2 linked regions of the Hahella sp. HNIBRBA332 genome follow. The protein of the gene in region 1 interacts with the protein of each later gene in a pairwise test. Links are inferred from orthologs where the notes say so. Each region holds a gene or a part of one and is shown on either strand. Other genes may lie near its edges.

The links.
Region 2: the proteins of O5O45_RS24600 (region 1) and O5O45_RS02755 interact in binary tests that used the Escherichia coli proteins (3 or more experiments, as listed by UniProt). The link is inferred for Hahella sp. HNIBRBA332 from one-to-one orthologs.

What each region holds. Positions count from the first base shown.
Region 1 is NZ_CP132203.1:5,555,185-5,564,362, forward strand. What follows is about bases 5,756-8,654. They hold O5O45_RS24600 (ABC transporter permease), read left to right. Parts: upstream 5,756-6,577; coding sequence 6,578-7,732; downstream 7,733-8,654. Other genes in these bases: osmF (glycine betaine ABC transporter substrate-binding protein OsmF), read left to right, coding at 5,756-6,548; O5O45_RS24605 (ABC transporter ATP-binding protein), read left to right, coding at 7,729-8,654. In the rest of the region: RNA repair transcriptional activator RtcR, read left to right, coding at 1-526; O5O45_RS24565 (RtcB family protein), read left to right, coding at 729-1,967; rtcA (RNA 3'-terminal phosphate cyclase), read left to right, coding at 2,017-3,018; O5O45_RS24575 (hypothetical protein), read right to left, coding at 3,085-3,423; O5O45_RS24580 (PLDc N-terminal domain-containing protein), read right to left, coding at 3,433-4,170; O5O45_RS24585 (hypothetical protein), read right to left, coding at 4,242-4,586; O5O45_RS24590 (hypothetical protein), read right to left, coding at 4,906-5,142; more of osmF, read left to right, coding at 5,625-5,755; more of O5O45_RS24605, read left to right, coding at 8,655-8,796; O5O45_RS24610 (ABC transporter permease), read left to right, coding at 8,796-9,178.
Region 2 is NZ_CP132203.1:557,304-566,323, reverse strand. What follows is about bases 1,561-4,301. They hold O5O45_RS02755 (BolA family protein), read right to left. Parts: upstream 3,229-4,301; coding sequence 2,893-3,228; downstream 1,561-2,892. Other genes in these bases: O5O45_RS02750 (hypothetical protein), read right to left, coding at 3,346-4,301; O5O45_RS02760 (L-threonylcarbamoyladenylate synthase), read right to left, coding at 2,279-2,896; O5O45_RS02765 (hypothetical protein), read left to right, coding at 1,628-2,242. Also shown: sbcB (exodeoxyribonuclease I), read right to left, coding at 3-1,454; more of O5O45_RS02750, read right to left, coding at 4,302-5,283; O5O45_RS02745 (hypothetical protein), read right to left, coding at 5,612-5,755; O5O45_RS02740 (response regulator transcription factor), read left to right, coding at 6,092-6,778; O5O45_RS02735 (FecR domain-containing protein), read left to right, coding at 6,839-8,419; O5O45_RS02730 (CHASE2 domain-containing protein), read left to right, coding at 8,510-9,020. UniProt on the Escherichia coli protein: Transcriptional regulator that plays an important role in general stress response. Has many effects on cell morphology, cell growth and cell division. Acts by regulating the transcription of many genes, including dacA (PBP-5), dacC (PBP-6), ampC and mreB.

The sequences.
Region 1 (9,178 bases):
GCCTGGGCTGAAAGACCGTCGCGAAGACATAGAACCCAACCTGGACTACGAGCTACAAAAAGCCGAGCAGCAGTTAGGTCATAAAGTCAGCTTCAATAAAGCCGCACGAGCGAGATTTCTACAGTTCGCCCAACAGCCGGATTCCTTATGGCAGGGTAATTTCCGCGACCTGAACGCTTGCGTACAGCGTATGGCCACACTCTCTGAAGGCGGCCGCATCAACGAAACGCTGGTGGATGAAGAGTGCGACCGTCTACGGCGATTCTGGCGACGCAGCAGCGCCCAGGAGTCTCTGCCGTCATTGGAAGACTACCTGTCCCCTGAACAGGTGGCGGAAATTGACGCCTTCGACCAATATCAGTTACGCAGTGTGATTGCGCTCTGTCGTGACAGCCGCTCTTTGTCTGAGGCGGGGCGCCAGCTCTTCAACCGTTCAAGATTGCGTAAAAGCTCCAGTAACGACTCTCATCGTCTACGGCAGTATCTGAGTAAGTTCGATCTGGAATTCGATAATCTAAAAACATAAATTTCTATCTAAATAGATATATCTCTTCAACGACATATTTCGACAATATTCTATATATTCTTATTTTTCATACATTTAAGTATATGAGAAAAGTTGGCCCAGCTTTTGTAATAGTAATGGTATCGAGATGAACCTGCTGCAAGGCGATTCATCCAAATACAGTTGCTCCGGGACAAGCGAGTCCCACCAAAAAGGTTTGAGAATGATGCAAAGCACAAAACCCAAAATGCCATATGAAGTTACTAACGTAGAAAAAGGCGTTCCGATCAAAAGCTGGACCAACGGCGTTCCATTCGAGCCAGAAGCGCGCAAGCAATTGAAAAACATTGCGTCCCTGCCGTTCATTCATAAATGGGTTGCGGCGATGCCGGACGTACATCTGGGTAAGGGCGCGACTATCGGCTCTGTTATTCCTACTTCCGGCGCCATTATTCCCGCTGCAGTGGGAGTGGATATCGGCTGCGGCATGATGGCGGTGAAAACCGACGTGCATGCAACGCAGTTGCCGGACTCCCTGGGGCCGCTGCGTAGCGCGATAGAAGCGGCGATACCTCATGGTCGTCAACCAGGACGACGTGATCGGGGTTCCTGGCATGATATCCCGGAAGATGTCGGCGCCCGTTGGAATCACGAGTTGGCGGATCGTTTCAAAATCCTGTGTGAAAAGCACCCGGTTTTGAAAAACACCAACAACGTGAACCACCTGGGAACCCTGGGAACCGGTAACCACTTCATCGAAGTGTGTCTGGATGAGAACAACGACGTATGGATTATGCTGCATTCCGGTTCCCGCGGCGTTGGGAATCGTATCGGCGAGCATTTCATCAAGCTGGCGAAGAAGGAAATGGAGCGCTTCTTCGTAAACCTGCCGGATAAAGATCTGGCGTATCTGGCGGAAGGAACCGATTACTTCAACGACTATGTGCATGCCGTTGGCTGGGCGCAGGATTTCGCGCGCATTAACCGTCAGGCGATGATGCAACGGGCGCTGAACGCCCTGGCGGTTACGTTGAACAAGCCGGTAATCGCCGAGCTGGAAGCGGTGAACTGTCACCATAACTATGTGCAGAAGGAAAACCACTACGGAAAAAACGTGTGGTTAACCCGTAAAGGCGCAGTAAGCGCACAGGAAGGTCAGCTGGGAATTATCCCAGGCAGCATGGGAGCCCGCTCCTACATCGTGCGCGGAAAAGGCAACGCGGAAAGCTTCTGTAGCTGTAGCCACGGCGCAGGAAGAGTGATGTCCCGCACCGAGGCGAAAAAGCGCGTATCCGTAGAGGAGCACGCTCGCGCCACGGCGCATGTGGAATGCCGAAAAGATGCGGCGGTAGTGGACGAAACGCCTTCCGCTTACAAAGACATCGACGCCGTGATGGCGGCGCAGTCCGACCTGGTTGAAGTCGTGCATACGCTGAGACAGGTTGTGTGCGTAAAAGGTTGAAGATAGGCGGCGTCACGCCGCCAACACGATTAGTTGTACGGTATTTATAATGGATAAAGTAATAATAGACGGACGCATGGGCGAAGGCGGAGGACAGATTCTCAGATCCTCCCTGACCTTGGCCATGCTGTACGGCAAAGAAATAGAAATCAACCATATCCGCGGTAAACGCCCCAAACCGGGTCTAATGCGTCAACATCTGACTTGCGTTAAGGCCGCCCAGGCGATATGCAACGCAAAAGTGGACGGGGCGGAGCTGGGCTCCTCACGGCTGACGTTCAAACCTGGCCAGATAAAAGGCGGCGACTACAAATTCGATGTGGGCAGCGCAGGCAGCACGGCGCTAGTGTTCCAAACCGTACTACTGCCTCTGTTACAGGCGGAAGGAGCCTCCACTGTTGAGTTCGGCGGCGGCACCCATAACCCTTTCGCCCCTCCTTTAACAGAGATTGAACGCTCCTTCCTGCCGCTATTGCGGGACATGGGGGCTAAAATCGAAGTGGAAACAGAACGCTGGGGCTTCATGCCCGCCGGCGGCGGTAAATGGCGCATTCGCATACAGCCGGAGACTTTGCGCCCGATTGAGCGGCTTGAGCGCGGTGAGCTGAACCACAGCCGCCTGACCGCCTATTGCTATAACATTCCCGGCAAAGTGGGCGAGCGGGAAGTACAGGCGTACTTATCGCTGCGCGAACACCCGGTGCATGAGTCACGGCAGCGCAAACCGGAAGCGGGCTGCGCCGGCAACCTGCTGGCGGTGGACCTGCAGTTCGACGGCCATCGTATCTGTCTTTCCGAACTGGGTCAGGTGCGAAGACGGGCGGAGCTGGTGTCCAAGCTGCTGAGCCAGAAGGTGAAGTCCTATCTGGACAGCAACGCGGTATTGGATGAGCATCTGACGGATCAGATGATGCTGCCCATGCTGGTGGCGGGAGGCGGCCGGTTCTCCATTGCCGAGTGGTCTTTGCATGCACAGACCAATGCGGAAGTCATCGAACTGTTCACGTCACGCAAAATCGAGTGTGACGGCGCTATCATGTGGATGGACTGATGACGCGATTAAGTAATGGGAGTGCTAATGGAGAGGAGCCCCGCCTCTCCTTACTTTGATTGCAGCTTACTCTTGATAAGACCCTTCTTGGTATTGCTCTCGGGAAGCCTGCTTCCATTCATCAAGAAAGCCCGCTTTGGTTAGATAGCCATAAACGTGATTGAACAGCCTATACATCCAGAACTGCAGATCGTCGATGCCGACGACAGTGCGCTCTGCGTCATAGTCCTCAACCGCCAGATCGGTCATCTCCCAAAAGCAGGCCGCCACCCGTAACGCTTCTTCAGAGGTGGCGATCTCCCTCTGCGAAGACATGACCGCCACCACATAATCGTCCCCCAGTCTACGCGCATAATGCAGCGCCAGAACTTGTGCGTTCCGATTATGTTCTGAAAACTCAATCACGCGAATCTATCAACCCGTATATTCCTGCTTGGCCAGCTTTAGCCACTTTTTGTGGTAGGAGTGATAGTGCCTGCCGGAGATTTTCGCTTTTTCCAGAATTTTCTTGAACTGCTCCTGCGATTCTCTTTCCCTGCCCTGGGCTTTCAGGAACATCCCAAACCAATAACTGGCTTCAGGACCGGGGAAGTAGGCTTCCAACGCTTCAAACTCGTGCTGTGCTGCGGAAGTCTCATTGAGTTCCGTTAACGCTCGGGCGTATAGAAGATGCGCTTCCGCATTTTTGAAGTCAGGGTTGTGGCGGATCAGATCGTCCATCACCGAACGAACCGCGCCAAAGTTGTTCAGGCCGAATTCCGCCTTAGCGAGACCATACATGATGTGAGGGTCAGTCTGGTGAATACCCTTCAGGGACTTTTCATACATCGCCTTGGCTTCCCCGTACATCCCTTTCGCCAACCATTCTTCCGCCAGCCGCATAGACGTTTCCACGCTATCGGTTATGGAATAGTTAAAGGCCGCCTGTTTGACCGCCTTGTCGGGGTTGACGATAGACTGCATTTTACGCTGCGCGTTTCTACCTGTCCGGCTTCCCGCCAGCTCTGGTAGAACTTCCACCAGCAAATACGCCACAGAACCGGCGAAGGGCAACATGACCACGATCCAGATCCAGGTCGTACTACGCCCCGTCTTCACTATGTGCATGACCAGAGCGACTTGAAAAATAATGGAAATTGCGAAAATAGGCATTTCTAACTTCTTACTCTATAACTTCAGGTAAATAGAAGTGCTCAGTTTTGCGGCTCCGAATAAACGAGAGCTTAGACCGGCGCTTGCATCATCAAATGCAGGGGATACATGGCGTAAACCAAGCCGCCCGCAAATAACAGGGAAACTCCCGCCGCCATACCCAGCAGACTTTGCGCCCGCCTGTTACTTATGGCCAAGATCAATAACAGCGCGCAAGCCAAAGGAGGCCACCAGGAGTTCTGCTTAAAGCTGAACGCCCATTCCGACCAGGCTGGCGCGTAACCGTAAAGAGAGATGAAAAAGTCTAAGAACTGCTGAGGCGCTTCCGTATTCGTCCAATACCAGGACACAAAAACCTGCACGAGAATGCCGGCGCAAGCCAGAAACACAAACAGAAATGAAGTGAGTTTTTGCATAAACCAACGCTACGATATCTAAATCCTATAAACGCCGTTAGCAAGAAATGCGATTGACCGGCGCTCTCCCTGAAAATGAAGGGCGAAAAAATTTCCGCGCATTCTAACCGATATTTAATAAAAGAGTGCGTAATTACTTCAAAATTACAGTGTGCGGAGTGTGACGTCGTTCATTAATAGTGAAGATGCATGAAAATGTGGAGTGAGGCGTATCGAACGGAGAGAAAGGATAATCCAGGAAAGGCGTGATTCAGGCGCCGAAAGAAAGGCGAGACTACATAGATTAGCGCCGCAACCCGATCGGCTGCGGCGCGGTGGTCTATATCTTCGTCAATTCAGGTATCGGAAGAGGCGTCTCCGCCTTTTCACGGGCGGGACGCTTACGTTCGATCAGTATTTCAGGCTTATCTCTCAACTGAACGCCTTTTCCGCTGATTCGCTCCAACCCGATATCTCTCAGCAAATGATCGTTCATGCCATAGAAGCCATCAATGCGTGGCGCTCCAACAAAAATGCGACGCGCAACTGCGTTTAAACGAACGAAAAACTTTTTCATTGTGCATTCCTCGGTATACGCCGGGAACACATCGGGAAGGAAGGGTATTTATGGGTACTTCAGGCACATCCAACCAGCCGCGATGGGTTCCGCGGCTGATAGATTGTATTTAGTGGTTCGTCAGCACACGGAAAGCTAAGGAGACAGAGCAACCTTTAGTAGATCGCAGATCCTTGGCTCTTCTTTGATGAGTTGATTGAGTCATCATGTGGCTCCCCCTTGCATTTCTTGCATGTGCTGAGCGGCTATCAGACTCCATTTTATCGCGCCATGTCAACCACTTATCTCCGTAGTTTCGGTTTTCGCATACGGGATCTCACAAACTATCAATCCCATTCTTCATTGCCTGGCCAAGGTTGAATCAAGACGCGCCTTGGGGGACACTGCTGCCTCCCGGCAGGAAAAGTGGGCGCATCAAACGAATAAGATCCTCATGCCGCTTCCCTGATTGAACTACCGACCTGACCGACAGGAGACATATCGTGAATCGCAAGAGCAGACTTGGACGACTTGCCGCCGCCCTTGTACTGGGCCTGTCCATCGCCACTCACGTCGCGGCCAAAGACAAGATCGTCGTCGCTTCCAAAATCGACACGGAAGGCTCCGTGCTCGGCAATATGATTCTGCTGCGGCTGGAAAAAGCCGGCTATGAAGTAGAAGATCGCATCCAACTGGGCGCCACCAAAATCGTCCGCACCGCGTTGATCAACGGCCAGATAGACGTTTATCCGGAATACACGGGTAATGCGGCGTTTTTCTTCGATATGGCGGACAGTCCTGTCTGGAAAGACCCCGCTAAAGCCTACGCCACCGCAAAAGAAAAAGATCTCGCCGCCAACAATCTAGTCTGGCTACATCCCGCTGACGCCAACAACACTTGGGCGATTAGCGTGCGCGGCGATTTGGCGCGAGAGCAAAAACTGGCGACTTTGGATGACCTTTCACGCTTTCTGAAAGATGGCGGAGAGATAAAGCTCGCCGCCAGCGCAGAATTTGTGGAGTCAGAATTCGCCCTGCCCGCCTTTCAGAAAGCTTACGGCTTTGAATTGAACGCCGATCAGCTGCTGGTATTATCCGGCGGCAACACCGCTGCGACCATTCGCGCCGCCGCCTTACGCACTAATGGCGTCAATGCGGCGATGGCGTATGGTACTGACGGCGGCCTCAGCGCGCTCGACATGGTGGTGCTGCAGGACCCGCGCAACGTACAACCGGTCTATGAGCCCGCAGCGGTAATACGCGGCGAAGTACTGAAAGCGAATCCAGAACTAGGACCGATGATTGACGCAATATTCCAAAAGCTCGACTTGACCACGCTGCAGCGTCTCAACGCCGATGTCGCCGTTAACGGTCTGGATCCCAAAGAAGTGGCCCGGGAGTTCCTAAAATCCGCTGGACTGCTCTAACCCCGACATTTCCGGTGGGAGACAGCAGCGTGTTGAAACGCGCAAACCGCGTGACGCTTTCCATGTCCGCCCTGGCCATCGCGGCGCTGTTGTTTCTGGATTTTGCGTCCTTCCAACCGAACCGCATACTTCCTGGTGAAGGCGTTCCGTTACTGGACGCTCTCTCCCTTCAATGGAGCCTGCCGGTTTTCGGCGGCGCGCTCATTATCGCCTTGTTATCCTGGCGTCCCAACCGCCACGCCTATCACGCCATATTGCTGATGGCGACCGCAATAGTCGCGTTATTACCTTTGCTGGCGGGCGTATTCGGCCTGGAACGCGCAACCGAAGGCATGCGCCATGGCCGGGCGGCGCTGGGGAGCGGCTTTTGGCTCGCGGGCTTCTTTACGGCGCTGATCATGATCGAAGCCTGCCACAAGCTACAGGCCGGAATCTGGCTGAAGCTCGCCGGCGTCACCGCCGTCGTCGCGGGCATCGCAATCGCCTACTCCTTTGGCGTACTGGAGAAGTTATCCCTGGCGCAAGAATTTCATGTCCGACAACGCCAGTTCGTGACGGAGATGGGCGCGCATTTCAACTTGGTTTTCTGGTCAATGCTGCCCAGCGCGCTGATGGGCATGGCGCTCGCCATCTGGGCGACGCGCTCAGAAAAAGCCCGGCGCGGGCTGTTTGGAGTGCTCAATGTGCTGCAGACCATCCCCAGCCTGGCGCTGTTCGGCCTATTGATCGCGCCTCTGAGTTACCTCGCCAATGAGTTTGAGTGGCTGCGCGCTATCGGCGTTCAGGGGATCGGCTTCACCCCGGCGTTGATCGCACTGATTGGCTACAGTTTATTACCCATGACCCGTAACGCTTACGTCGCTCTCACCGGAACCCCTGAGCCGGTTCTTGACGCCGCTCGCGGCATGGGAATGAGTGAAAGCCAGGTATTCCTGCAGGTACGCCTGCCATTGGCGGCTCCCGTGATTCTGGAAGGCCTGCGCATCATGACCGTACAAACCATCGGCCTTACCGCTGTCGCCGCGTTAATCGGCGCCGGAGGTATGGGAACCTTCATTTTTCAGGGCCTGGGTCAGGCGGCAATGGATTTGGTGCTTTTGGGCGCCATTCCCACGATCCTGTTCGCGCTTGCCGCAGACGCCCTGTTCGCATTCTTGACCGCCACAGCCCGAGGCGCCCCATGATCCGACTGGATAACGTATCCATGAAATACGGCGAGCACTACGCCGTACGCAACCTCTCTTTGGACATCGCCAGCGGCGACTTTTGCGTGCTGGTAGGCACCTCCGGCTGCGGCAAATCCACCACATTGAAAATGATCAATCGACTGGTGGAGCACAACGAGGGGCGCATTCTGATTAATAACCAGGAAATCGCCAGCTTTGAGATTAACGCGCTACGCCGGCGAATCGGCTACGCCATTCAAAACATCGGCTTGTTTCCTCACTGGAGCGTGGCGAAAAATATCGCCGTGGTTCCTCGTCTGCTCAAATGGGAGCCGCAACGCATACAAAATCGGGTCAATGAATTACTGGAGCTGTTCGCGCTCGACCCCGCAATTTTCGCAGACAAAATGCCCCATGAATTATCCGGTGGGCAGGCGCAGCGCGTTGGCGTGGCGCGTGCGTTAGCGGCGGATCCGGATATTCTGCTCATGGACGAACCCTTCGGCGCCCTAGACCCTATTACCCGGGAAAGCCTGCAAGAGGAGATGCTGCGGATTCAAACGCAGATTAAAAAGACCATCGTCTTCGTCACCCACGATATTGAAGAAGCCCTGAAGCTCGCCACCCATATGGTGGTGATGGACGCTGGCCAGATTATCCAGTACGACACGCCGGAAAACATTCTGCACCACCCCGCGAACCACTTCGTCGAGAATATTATCGGCAGCCAGGACCGGGGCTTAAAAGCAGCGTCCTGCCAACAAGTGCGCGACATCATGCGTCCCGATCCACCTCGAATACAGGGCGCTGCGCCGCCATGTCAGGGCGCGGGAAGACTGTGGGCCGTTGATGGAACGAATACGCCAGTGCGATTACTGCAGGCAACCGTGGACGGCGACGCCAGCTATTGTTGGCGCGAAATTGAGGTCACGCCGGACATGGGTCTGCAGGCGGAAGACAGCGTCAAGCTGGCGATCTCCAAAATGCTGTGGCGCAAAGTCGCTGCATTGCCGGTTTTGTCTTCTGACGGAGCCTTATTGGCGGAAGTGCGCATGGCGGATCTGGTGGGAGGTTGCGCCTGATGTGGCGGGCTTCAATCCGTCGCACGCCCTGGAGGGCATTGACGCCCGCACTGCTGTTAATACTGTGCGCCAGCTTGTTTCCCCACATGGAAGCGCTCTTTCGCTGGCTGCAGCCTGATGCCTCACAGGTGGTTTATGACCGCGACAGCTTTTGGCGCCTAGTGCTGAGCCACGCAGGTCTGGTGTTGCTGTCAGGGCTTATCGCCACGGTAGTCGGCGTTGTTTCCGGCATATTGGTGACTAGGGAGTCCGGACGGGATTTCCTTCCCCTGGTGAATAACGTCTCCTCCATTGGTCAAACTTTTCCTCCCGTCGCCGTGCTCGCGCTGGCGGTTCCCATGACGGGCTTTGGCGGCGCGCCTACGGTGGTCGCCCTGACTTT
Region 2 (9,020 bases), 5.0 Mb from region 1 along the record:
GTTCAGAAGTCCATGGGAATAATGGACTCGCCGTATAGGTGCAGATCCTGAAGAATGGATAACTGCAACGGCGTGATATCCGGGTTGGCGGCAAGCTGCTCCAGCTTCTTGAAATACGCCTGGAAACTGATCGAAGCGCCGCCGGACTCTCCCGACAAGCGACGATAACGATACCGCTCCCACTTCTCCATTTCTTCTTCATTCAGCGTGCCAGGAAAATTTCTCGCGCGATAACGGAAAAGCATCTCCTGCAGCCTTGGATCTTCAAAGGGCAACTCCAGCTCCCCCAGCACTTCCGGCGACTGCTCATGAATGAAAGTCATCAGTTCCCGGTCGTTGTTGCTGAAAAAGCCGCCGCTGTAGAGCATCAGGTCTGGATCGGTTTCGCTGTCGTCCATGGGCTCGTTAAACACTTCCGCCACCAGTTGCTGAATATTCGCCGCCTGACGCAACGCCTGCAGGTGAGATCTCAGCTTGTCGCCGTCCAGCTGAAAACCGCGCAATCTCTCCGGGTCCATGGTTTTGAGAATTTTGCTCTCCACCAGAATCGGACACTTGTTCAGATGCACGACTTTCAACGGGATACGCTCAGCGCCTTCAGGAAGGTCCTCATTTGAGGTGAAGATACGCTCTCGAATCTTCTCCACCGGCAAGTGCGTCCAAGTGGATGGATCAGCGCGCAGATCATAGACGATCACGCCGTTGGGATTGGTTGGATGGCGCGCGACGGGAGCCACCATGGCGCAACAGCCCAATGCCGCCGGAAATTTGGAGGACACATGAAACAAGGGCTTCATGCGCCCGATATCCACCAGTCCTTCCAGAACTTTCTTATTGCGATGGCCAAGCACATAGTCATACAACTTGGGTTGCGCCGTCTTGATCAGTCGCGCCACCGCAATGGTGGCGTAAACGTCAGACATAGCGTCATGCGCCGCCTCATGCGTCACGCCATTAGCCTTGGTCAGCTCTTCCAGGCGAAAGCTGGGGACCCCTTCCGCGTTCATGGGCCAGTTTATACCGTCGGGCCGCATGGCGTAGGTAAGCCGCACCATATCAATAACGTCCCAACGGGAATTGCCGTTTCGCCACTCCCGGCTGTAAGGATCGTAAAAATTGCGGTATAGCGTATTGCGGGTGACTTCATCGTCGAAGCGGATGCTGTTGTAGCCGACCACACAGGTTCCCGGACGGGAGAATTGCTCGTGGATCAGACGGATAAACTCCGCTTCACTCACGCCCTCCGACATTGCTTTCTGCGGCGTGATGCCGGTAATCAGGCAGGCTTCCGGTTGCGGCAATACGTCTTCCGCCGGCTTGCAGTACATCACCAGCGGCTCTTCGATGGGGTTGAGATCCAAGTCCGTGCGCACGCCCGCAAACTGAGAGGGCCTGTCTCTGCGGGGATCTGCGCCCCAGGTCTCGAAATCGTACCAATAAAAGGTGTCAGCCATTTAACTACTCTGAGTCGTCAATCAGGCGCCCATGTTAGCCAATAGCGCTCCGTTCGTCATGTTGGATTCCCGGCCGAATGCTGGCACAGCATTTGAATATGTTTGAAATAAGTCAGGTATATGCGCTTTCCAATGCCGGAAAAAACGCACTCAGAGATAACAAGGTAGCCGTCATGGGTTTAATTCGCACTTTATTTGAATACGGAAATCAGGCGTACGAAGGCCTGAAACAGCCCACCGCCGCCCAGCAGACAAAGGCCGACGCGGCCATGGACAATCATCCTGAACCAGGAACCGTGACCCTGTCCGGTCAGCCGCAGGAACAAAGCTCCCGCCCCCGGGTCATGATCAAAGAGTTTCAGCAAGGTGTCGGGCAAGATACTGCCTTTGTGCAACAGACGCTCAGGCAAAAGCTTGCCGAGTATGGCGTCACCAGTGTGCGCGGACAGGTTCGCCTGGGTCGCAACGAGACCGGCGCGCTGGAAATTTCAGGCGCAATTCCAACGGAAGCCAAGCAGAAGATTGAAGCGGATATCAACCGCAACCCGGATATCAAGCAAACGTTCGTGCGCCTGAGTAATCAGAAGCCCGCATTGGATTACGTTCAGAACGTGATGCGCCTGCAGAATGCATACGGGGGCGACAACTCGCTGTTCAGCTCGCTGCTTTCCTCCAATCCGCAGAATAACTCCCTGCAGGACATCGTGCAGCGCTTTCACAAAATGGGGTCCGCCGCCGCGGAGATGACCGCAAATTCCGGCGCCGCCTTCTCCATCTCGATCAGTTGATGCGCGCCGCCGCTGAGAATCCGGCGGCGCATTCATTCAGAAGCCGGAAATATCGCCCGCGCCTTCCCTCAGGATCACCGGCGTATCGTCGGTCAGATCCACAACGGAAGTGGGCTCCATGCCGCAGAAACCGCCATCAATGATCAAGTCCACCGCATGCTCCAGCATCTGGCGAATCTCATAAGGATCGGTCATCGGCATGTCTTCGCCGGGCATGATCAGTGTAGAGCTCATCAGCGGCTCGCCCAGCTCCTCCAGCAGCGCCTGCGCAATGCGGTTATCAGGCACCCTGATGCCAATCTGACGCCGTTTCGGATGCAACAGCCTGCGCGGCACCTCCGAAGTCGCCGTTAAAATAAAGGTATAGGCGCCGGGGGTGTGGTTTTTCAATAGACGATAAGTACTGTTATCCACCTTGGCGTATGTGGAGATATCGCTTAAATCCCGGCACACCAGCGTGAAATTATGCTTATCATCCAGGCGACGAATGCCTTTGATGCGGTCCGCAGCGCTTTTATCGCCGATGGCGCACCCCAGCGCATAACCGGAATCCGTGGGATAAACAATAACGCCGCCGCTGTGAATGATTTCCACCGCCTGACGAACCAGACGGGCCTGTGGGTTATCCTGATGGATCTGGAAGAACTGGCTCATTGACCGCCCGACTCCGTTTTGGCTTTTTTGCTGCCGCCCATGCAATTGGGCGAATCCGGGGCCTGGCCTTTCTCCAGCCATTCCTGTGGGGTGAACGTGTGCAGCGCCAGCGCGTGAATGCCCTGTTGCATCAGCTCGCCCAGCACCGCATACACCTTCTGGTGCCGTTGCACGGAGCGCATATCCGTAAACTGCGGCGTCACCAACACCACCTTGAAATGGGTTTCCGAATTGGGAGGGACGCTGTGCATATGGCTTTCATTGATCACCTCCAAGTGCGTCGGAGTGAAAGCCTCTTTTAACTTATTCTCAACAGAGATTTGGATTTTCATATTTTATTCAGCAGATAGGATTAGATAGCAAGCCGCCGCGACGGGCCCCGTCGCGGCGTAGATAATGACTACACTATAAACCACTCCGCCGCATTCGACGAGCGGAGCGGCCACCGCTTACCTCACTGTGACGTCGGCCACTACCGGATAGGGCTCCGCGCGATTGGCCGCATAGTCCCGCATCCACACTTTAAAGATATACTTTCCCGGCGCCACGACACTCCCTGTGCCGGAACGTCCATCCCAGTCGATCGCGACGTGATGTTCGCCAATCAGAGGCTCCCGATACAGCTCCCGCACTAAGGAGCCGCCCCGCGCCTCGTAGACGTACACGGTGGTCAGAGCGCCTTCATTGAGATCGAACTCCAGTCGCGTCTTGTCATTGGATTGGTCACCGTTGGGGGTGATCACGTCCGGCGTAACGCTGATATTGGCCCATTGCGGAGCGACCGTGTCCACAATCACCCGCAACTCCCCATTCACACTGATTCCCTGCGTGTCCGTAGCCGACAGCGCAATCACATAACGATCATCCGCAACTGTAACCCCACTGAAATCACGCCCATCCCACAGCTTATTCAGCGAAACGCCGCTGCCTTGTTGACGAAACAGCTCCACTCCATCGCGGTTCTGATAGCTGAGCGTCCAATCAAGACTTTTGTTGAAGCTTGCTTTAAGCGTGACGTTATCGCGCCGTCCATCGCCGTCCGGACCAAATTCCGCATAGTTGGACTCATAGCTCAACAACTGCGGCGGTTCCGAGTCCGATACGGTGTTCACGCTGAAATACACTTCCGCCGGAGCCGCCGCCACGCCGTCCACATCCACGCCAGTAATCAAGAAGCGGTAGGAGCCGTCCGGGGTCACCACGCCGTTGTGGTCCAGTCCGTCCCATGTTAAATCGAAGATTTCCCCATTACCGCGAAACAGGTTCACGGGTTCATTCTCCGACGTGAGAACGGAAGCCTCCCATTGCAGCGGGGCGGTAAAATCGGCGCGCACCCTCAACGTATCGTTGGCGCCGTCTCCATTCGGACTGAAGGGAGAGGGCTTGGCGGTCGCGTTCTTGATCGCCGCCAAGCCCTGCATCCCCCGCGCCACGATAATCTCAAAATTCCCACTGCGATTATCGTCCCAGGCGACGAATATGTCGCCGGACGCATTGACCGCCACCTTGGTCACCAGAGACCCCAGTTCGCTGGGAGATATATTAGCGGCGGGTGAGAAGGTCAGGGCTCTATCAGTGGAGAAAGCGAACATCGCTTCGTAGTTGCCCGGCGTCGTATCCTGCCAAACGACATACAGCACGCCTTCGGCATCCGTGGCCAGATCCGGGCCGATTGAGGCCCCCGGGTTGCGGCTGATGTTGCCGGGCGGCGCAAAATGCTGTCCGCCATCCTCAGAGCGCGCCACATAGATCTCCGCCTCATTATTGATCTGCTCACTCCAACCGATATAAACATTACTGCCCGCATCCGCCGCCAGCGACACTGAAGAAGACACCGCACTGCTAGCGGAAATACTAACCGGCTGAGAAAAACTGCGCCCACCGTTCCTGGAGTACATGTGATAGACATTCTGCGCATTGGTCCAGGCTACATGGATACGCCGATCCCCGCCCGCCGTCATGCGTACGCTGGAGACAAAGTTGGCTTTAATCTTGGCGACCTGCTGAAAGCTGACGCCGCCATCCGCGCTCTGGGTCACTATCACCTCTTCCGTCCCGGTGTCTGTCCAGGCCACATAGATCACGTTAGCCGAATCCACCAGAATATCCGCCCGCACGGAAGCGCTGTCATCTCCAGACAGACTGACGGCCGAGGTAAAGGTCTTGCCGCCGTCTTCCGAACGCACGTAAAGGATCGTAGAGGCGCCGTACAGGGTATCCTGCCAAACCACATGCACGTGACCGCGGGAGTCCACCGCCACGTCCGGCGCGCTGGACTGCCCAGAGGGCGACGACAGCTGCTTCGGCGGCGTGTAGTTTTCACCTTTGTCGCGAGAGCGCGCGAACATCACTTCCTTCACGCCGGAACTGTTATCGTCCCAGGTCACAAAGAGATTATCGCCTTGAGCCACCAAGCTGGGGTTAAAACTTAAACCCTCTGAATAGGACAGATTCACAGGCGGGTAAAAATTGATCTCCGCCCGGGTCGGAAAAACAAAGGCCGTCAACAACGCAAAAAGGGCCACACCCAAATGAAGTTTACATCCTGTTTCTCGCTTAAAAGTCCTTATTACTTTCATTTTCCTTCTCCACAGCGATCATTGCGATCACCGCTATTTCCTTATATTCGCCGTCCATCCCTTTGTCAGGGCGTCGCGAAGGGAGAACTGCACACTTCGCTTATACGCGTAAGATCCTGACCTCAGATCCCTGCGATCACAGCCCCTCGCCTTTGGACGGTTCCATTTCCTGCTTGAACGCCTGACACCGCTGCGCACGCTCCGGCGTGGAGTGCTGGGCCCATCCCGCTGATTGGTCCACGCCTTGGCAGGAGTTTCGGGAGAGCCGCAGCGCCATCATATAACCAACCCCGCCGCCAGGACCATGGCCAAGTCCGACAGATGTCTGCGCACAGGCATTATTACAGTGAGTTTTGGGTCGCCCCGAAGCATTGGAAGACGGGGCGCGATGCAAAAAGTAGCTTGTTGTTACATTTTTAAATTGCTCACAAAAACCATTTAAGTTGAAGTAGACATTGCCCTAGTCCGGCTTTTCACAAGGTTTGCTGTCTGTCGAAAAAGTCGCTGAATCAGGTGCGGTTCAACTCGCTCCGCACATTTTTCGGCAAAAGTTAGCGAGATTGGTGGTTTACTGCCAAACTTAGATATACATCAAACAGTTAGACGAACGCAGACTATGAAAATCGGACTTCTAGAAGACGACCAGAATCTGGCGGACCAGCTATTGCTAAATCTGCGGAACTCAGATTTCCAATGCCGCCACTACAATACGGGGAAAGATTTTTTATTCGCCGTCACCCATGACAGCTTCGATTTGCTCATCATGGACTGGCAATTGCCGGATATGGACGGCATCGACATCCTCCGCAAAGTGCGGCAGCAGCAGGAATGGCCGATCCCGGTGTTGTTCCTGACTCAGCGCGAAGCGGAGGAAGATATTATTGAGGCGCTTGAGGCCGGCGCCGACGATTACATGGTGAAGCCGGCGCGGCCCGGCGAACTCATCGCCCGGCTCAAGGCGCTGAGCCGGAGAAACCGCACGGAGGAAACCGATGCCGAAGAAGCCAGTTATGGCCCCTTCAGCATCAACCACAAGAAACGGACCATTCAACTGAACGGCGAGCCGCTGACGTTGACGGACAAAGACTTCGATCTGACGACGTTTCTGTTCGAAAACAAAGGCCGCCTGCTGTCGCGCAAGTACCTGCTGGAAAGGGTCTGGGGCGTCAGCAGCGACATCAATACCCGCACCGTGGACACTCACATGAGCCGTCTGCGGCGAAAACTGGGAATCAAACCGGAAAACGGATTTCGCATTAAGACCATTTACCAGCACGGTTATCGGCTGGAGGAAGTGGAATAGGCCGCATTGTCCGGTCATCGCGGCCAACAATTGACGATACTGTGAATATTGGGAGGCTGATTGAAACAGAGCAAACGCCACCTGTTGTGGTTCTGGTTCCTGTGTTGGTTCTCCTACGCCGGGTTCGCCCAAGAGCCCGACAAGATGGAGTGGACCTACACCACCCGACCCAATGACAGCCTGCAAAGCATCGGTGAGCGCTTCCTTGCGCCCAATCGCGGCTGGGACGCGCTCATGCGCTATAACAGCCTCAACGACGCCTGGTCGCTGACGCCCGGCACGCAACTCAGAATTCCCGTCGCCTGGCTGCGCCACTATCCACAGTCCGCCTCTTTACTCAATCTGCGCGGCAAAGTGTGGCTGCGTAAGGCGCACACTTCTCACTATGTGCTGGCGACGTCGGAAGCCAAACTCGAAATCGGCGATGAAATCAAAACCGATGAAGGCTCCGCGCTGGTTGGATTCGCAGACGGCAGCGAGCTGACGGTATCCCGCCAATCCATTGTGATCTTCAATACCCTGACCCATTACGGCGACACCGGCATGGTGGATACGAGACTGCGTCTGCTGCGCGGCAAAATGCAGCAGAAAGTGACGCCGCGCAGAGGCCCCGCCTCCCGCTATGAAGTCTCCACGCCCTCCGCCGTCGCGGCGGTGCGCGGCACAGCTTTCCGTCTGCGGGCGACCGCCGACGTCACAGTGGCGGAAGTCACGGAGGGTATAGTGGAAGTCTCTAACGCCACCGCCTCCCGCAAACTTTACAAGGGGCAAGGCGCCACGATTGGCTCAGGCTCCTCCTTCTCTGAAATCCAGTTGCCGGAAGCGCCGGAAGTGTCGGCCTCGGCGGTGTACAACGCCGTTCCGGTGACGTTGAGCTGGGTCCCGGTAACCAATGCGACAGCATACGTTATCGAAGTATTTAAAGGCGACGGGAAGGAACTACCGGTTTTTTCCCAGCAAATTGACGCTCCTCTGGTTGAGCTACCCGATCTGGGCAATGGCGACTACCGCTTATTGCTGCGGGCGGTGGACCCGGGAGGATTGGAAGGCGTGGATACGGAAGTGCGCTTCAAAGTGGAGCAAAAGGCGGAGCCGGCGCAGCTGATTACGCCGCTGACCGGGGCGTTGCTGCGAGAACCGCGCCCCGTGTTCCGCTGGCGACTGGACACGCCAACCCAGATGTCCAGCCTTGAAATCTCTACCGATCCCCAATTCACCGCCCTCTACACCCGCACCCCCTTCTCTTCCATCTCCAGCGCCCAAGCCGAACGCAACCTGAATGCAGGCGAATATTTCTGGCGTATCGCCACACTGGCTGGCGGCGACGATTTTTCCTATAGCGAGCAGCGGAGATTCACCATCCTGGGAAAGCTTGACGACACCCACGTCATAGCAGTGAATTATTTTGACGAAAAAGCGAAAGTGTTCTGGAAAAGCGTGCCTAATGCAGACCGGTATATACTTCAATTGGCGGAAGACGAGTTTTTCAGTCGGGTCATTGAAGAGCAACAGGTGGAGAAAACCTCCGCCAACCTCCGTCTGACGCCGGAAAAGACATACTGGATTCGCATCAGACCGGTTGCAGGACCGCTCTATTCGTCGAACTTCGGCGCGATCCAGGCGGTCAGAATAGAGCCGTAGGCTCCGCCAGCCCCGTTATCCGCATGAGGCGTATCGGGCGCAATCTACGTCAGGATTAGTTTACTCACAACAATAAAGGGCCCTTATGGGATGATCCCAGGCAAACCTGATGCGCAGCCCAACCCGCCTTCCAAGCGGGACAATGCTCCCCAAGTCCGCCACAGCCGCGGCTTTCCCGTCACCGAGCGTTATCTCTTCGCCGCCATTCTGGTGGGTCTCTGTTTCCTGTTGATATCCAGCGGCTGGATGCAGCGACTGGATTACCTGTTTTATGATTTCTGTCTCAAGGTGCGCCCACTCAGCACCAGCACCACCAGCGTCATCGTCGCCATTGATGAAAAAAGCCTGTTGGAATACGGCCGCTGGCCCTGGCCGCGAGACCGTCACGCCACCCTGATCAAACGCCTGCGCAATTCCGGCGCCCGCGCGGTGGCGTTCGACCTGCTGCTGTCAGAAAACAGTTCTCCTGAGGCTGACCAGGAATTCGCTCAAGCCATGGCGGAGGCCGGCAAGGTGTTTCTGCCTCTGCACATCGATCACGTCGGCAATACCGGCCACCTCACCGAAATTTTGCCCATCGCGCAGTTTATCGACACCGCAG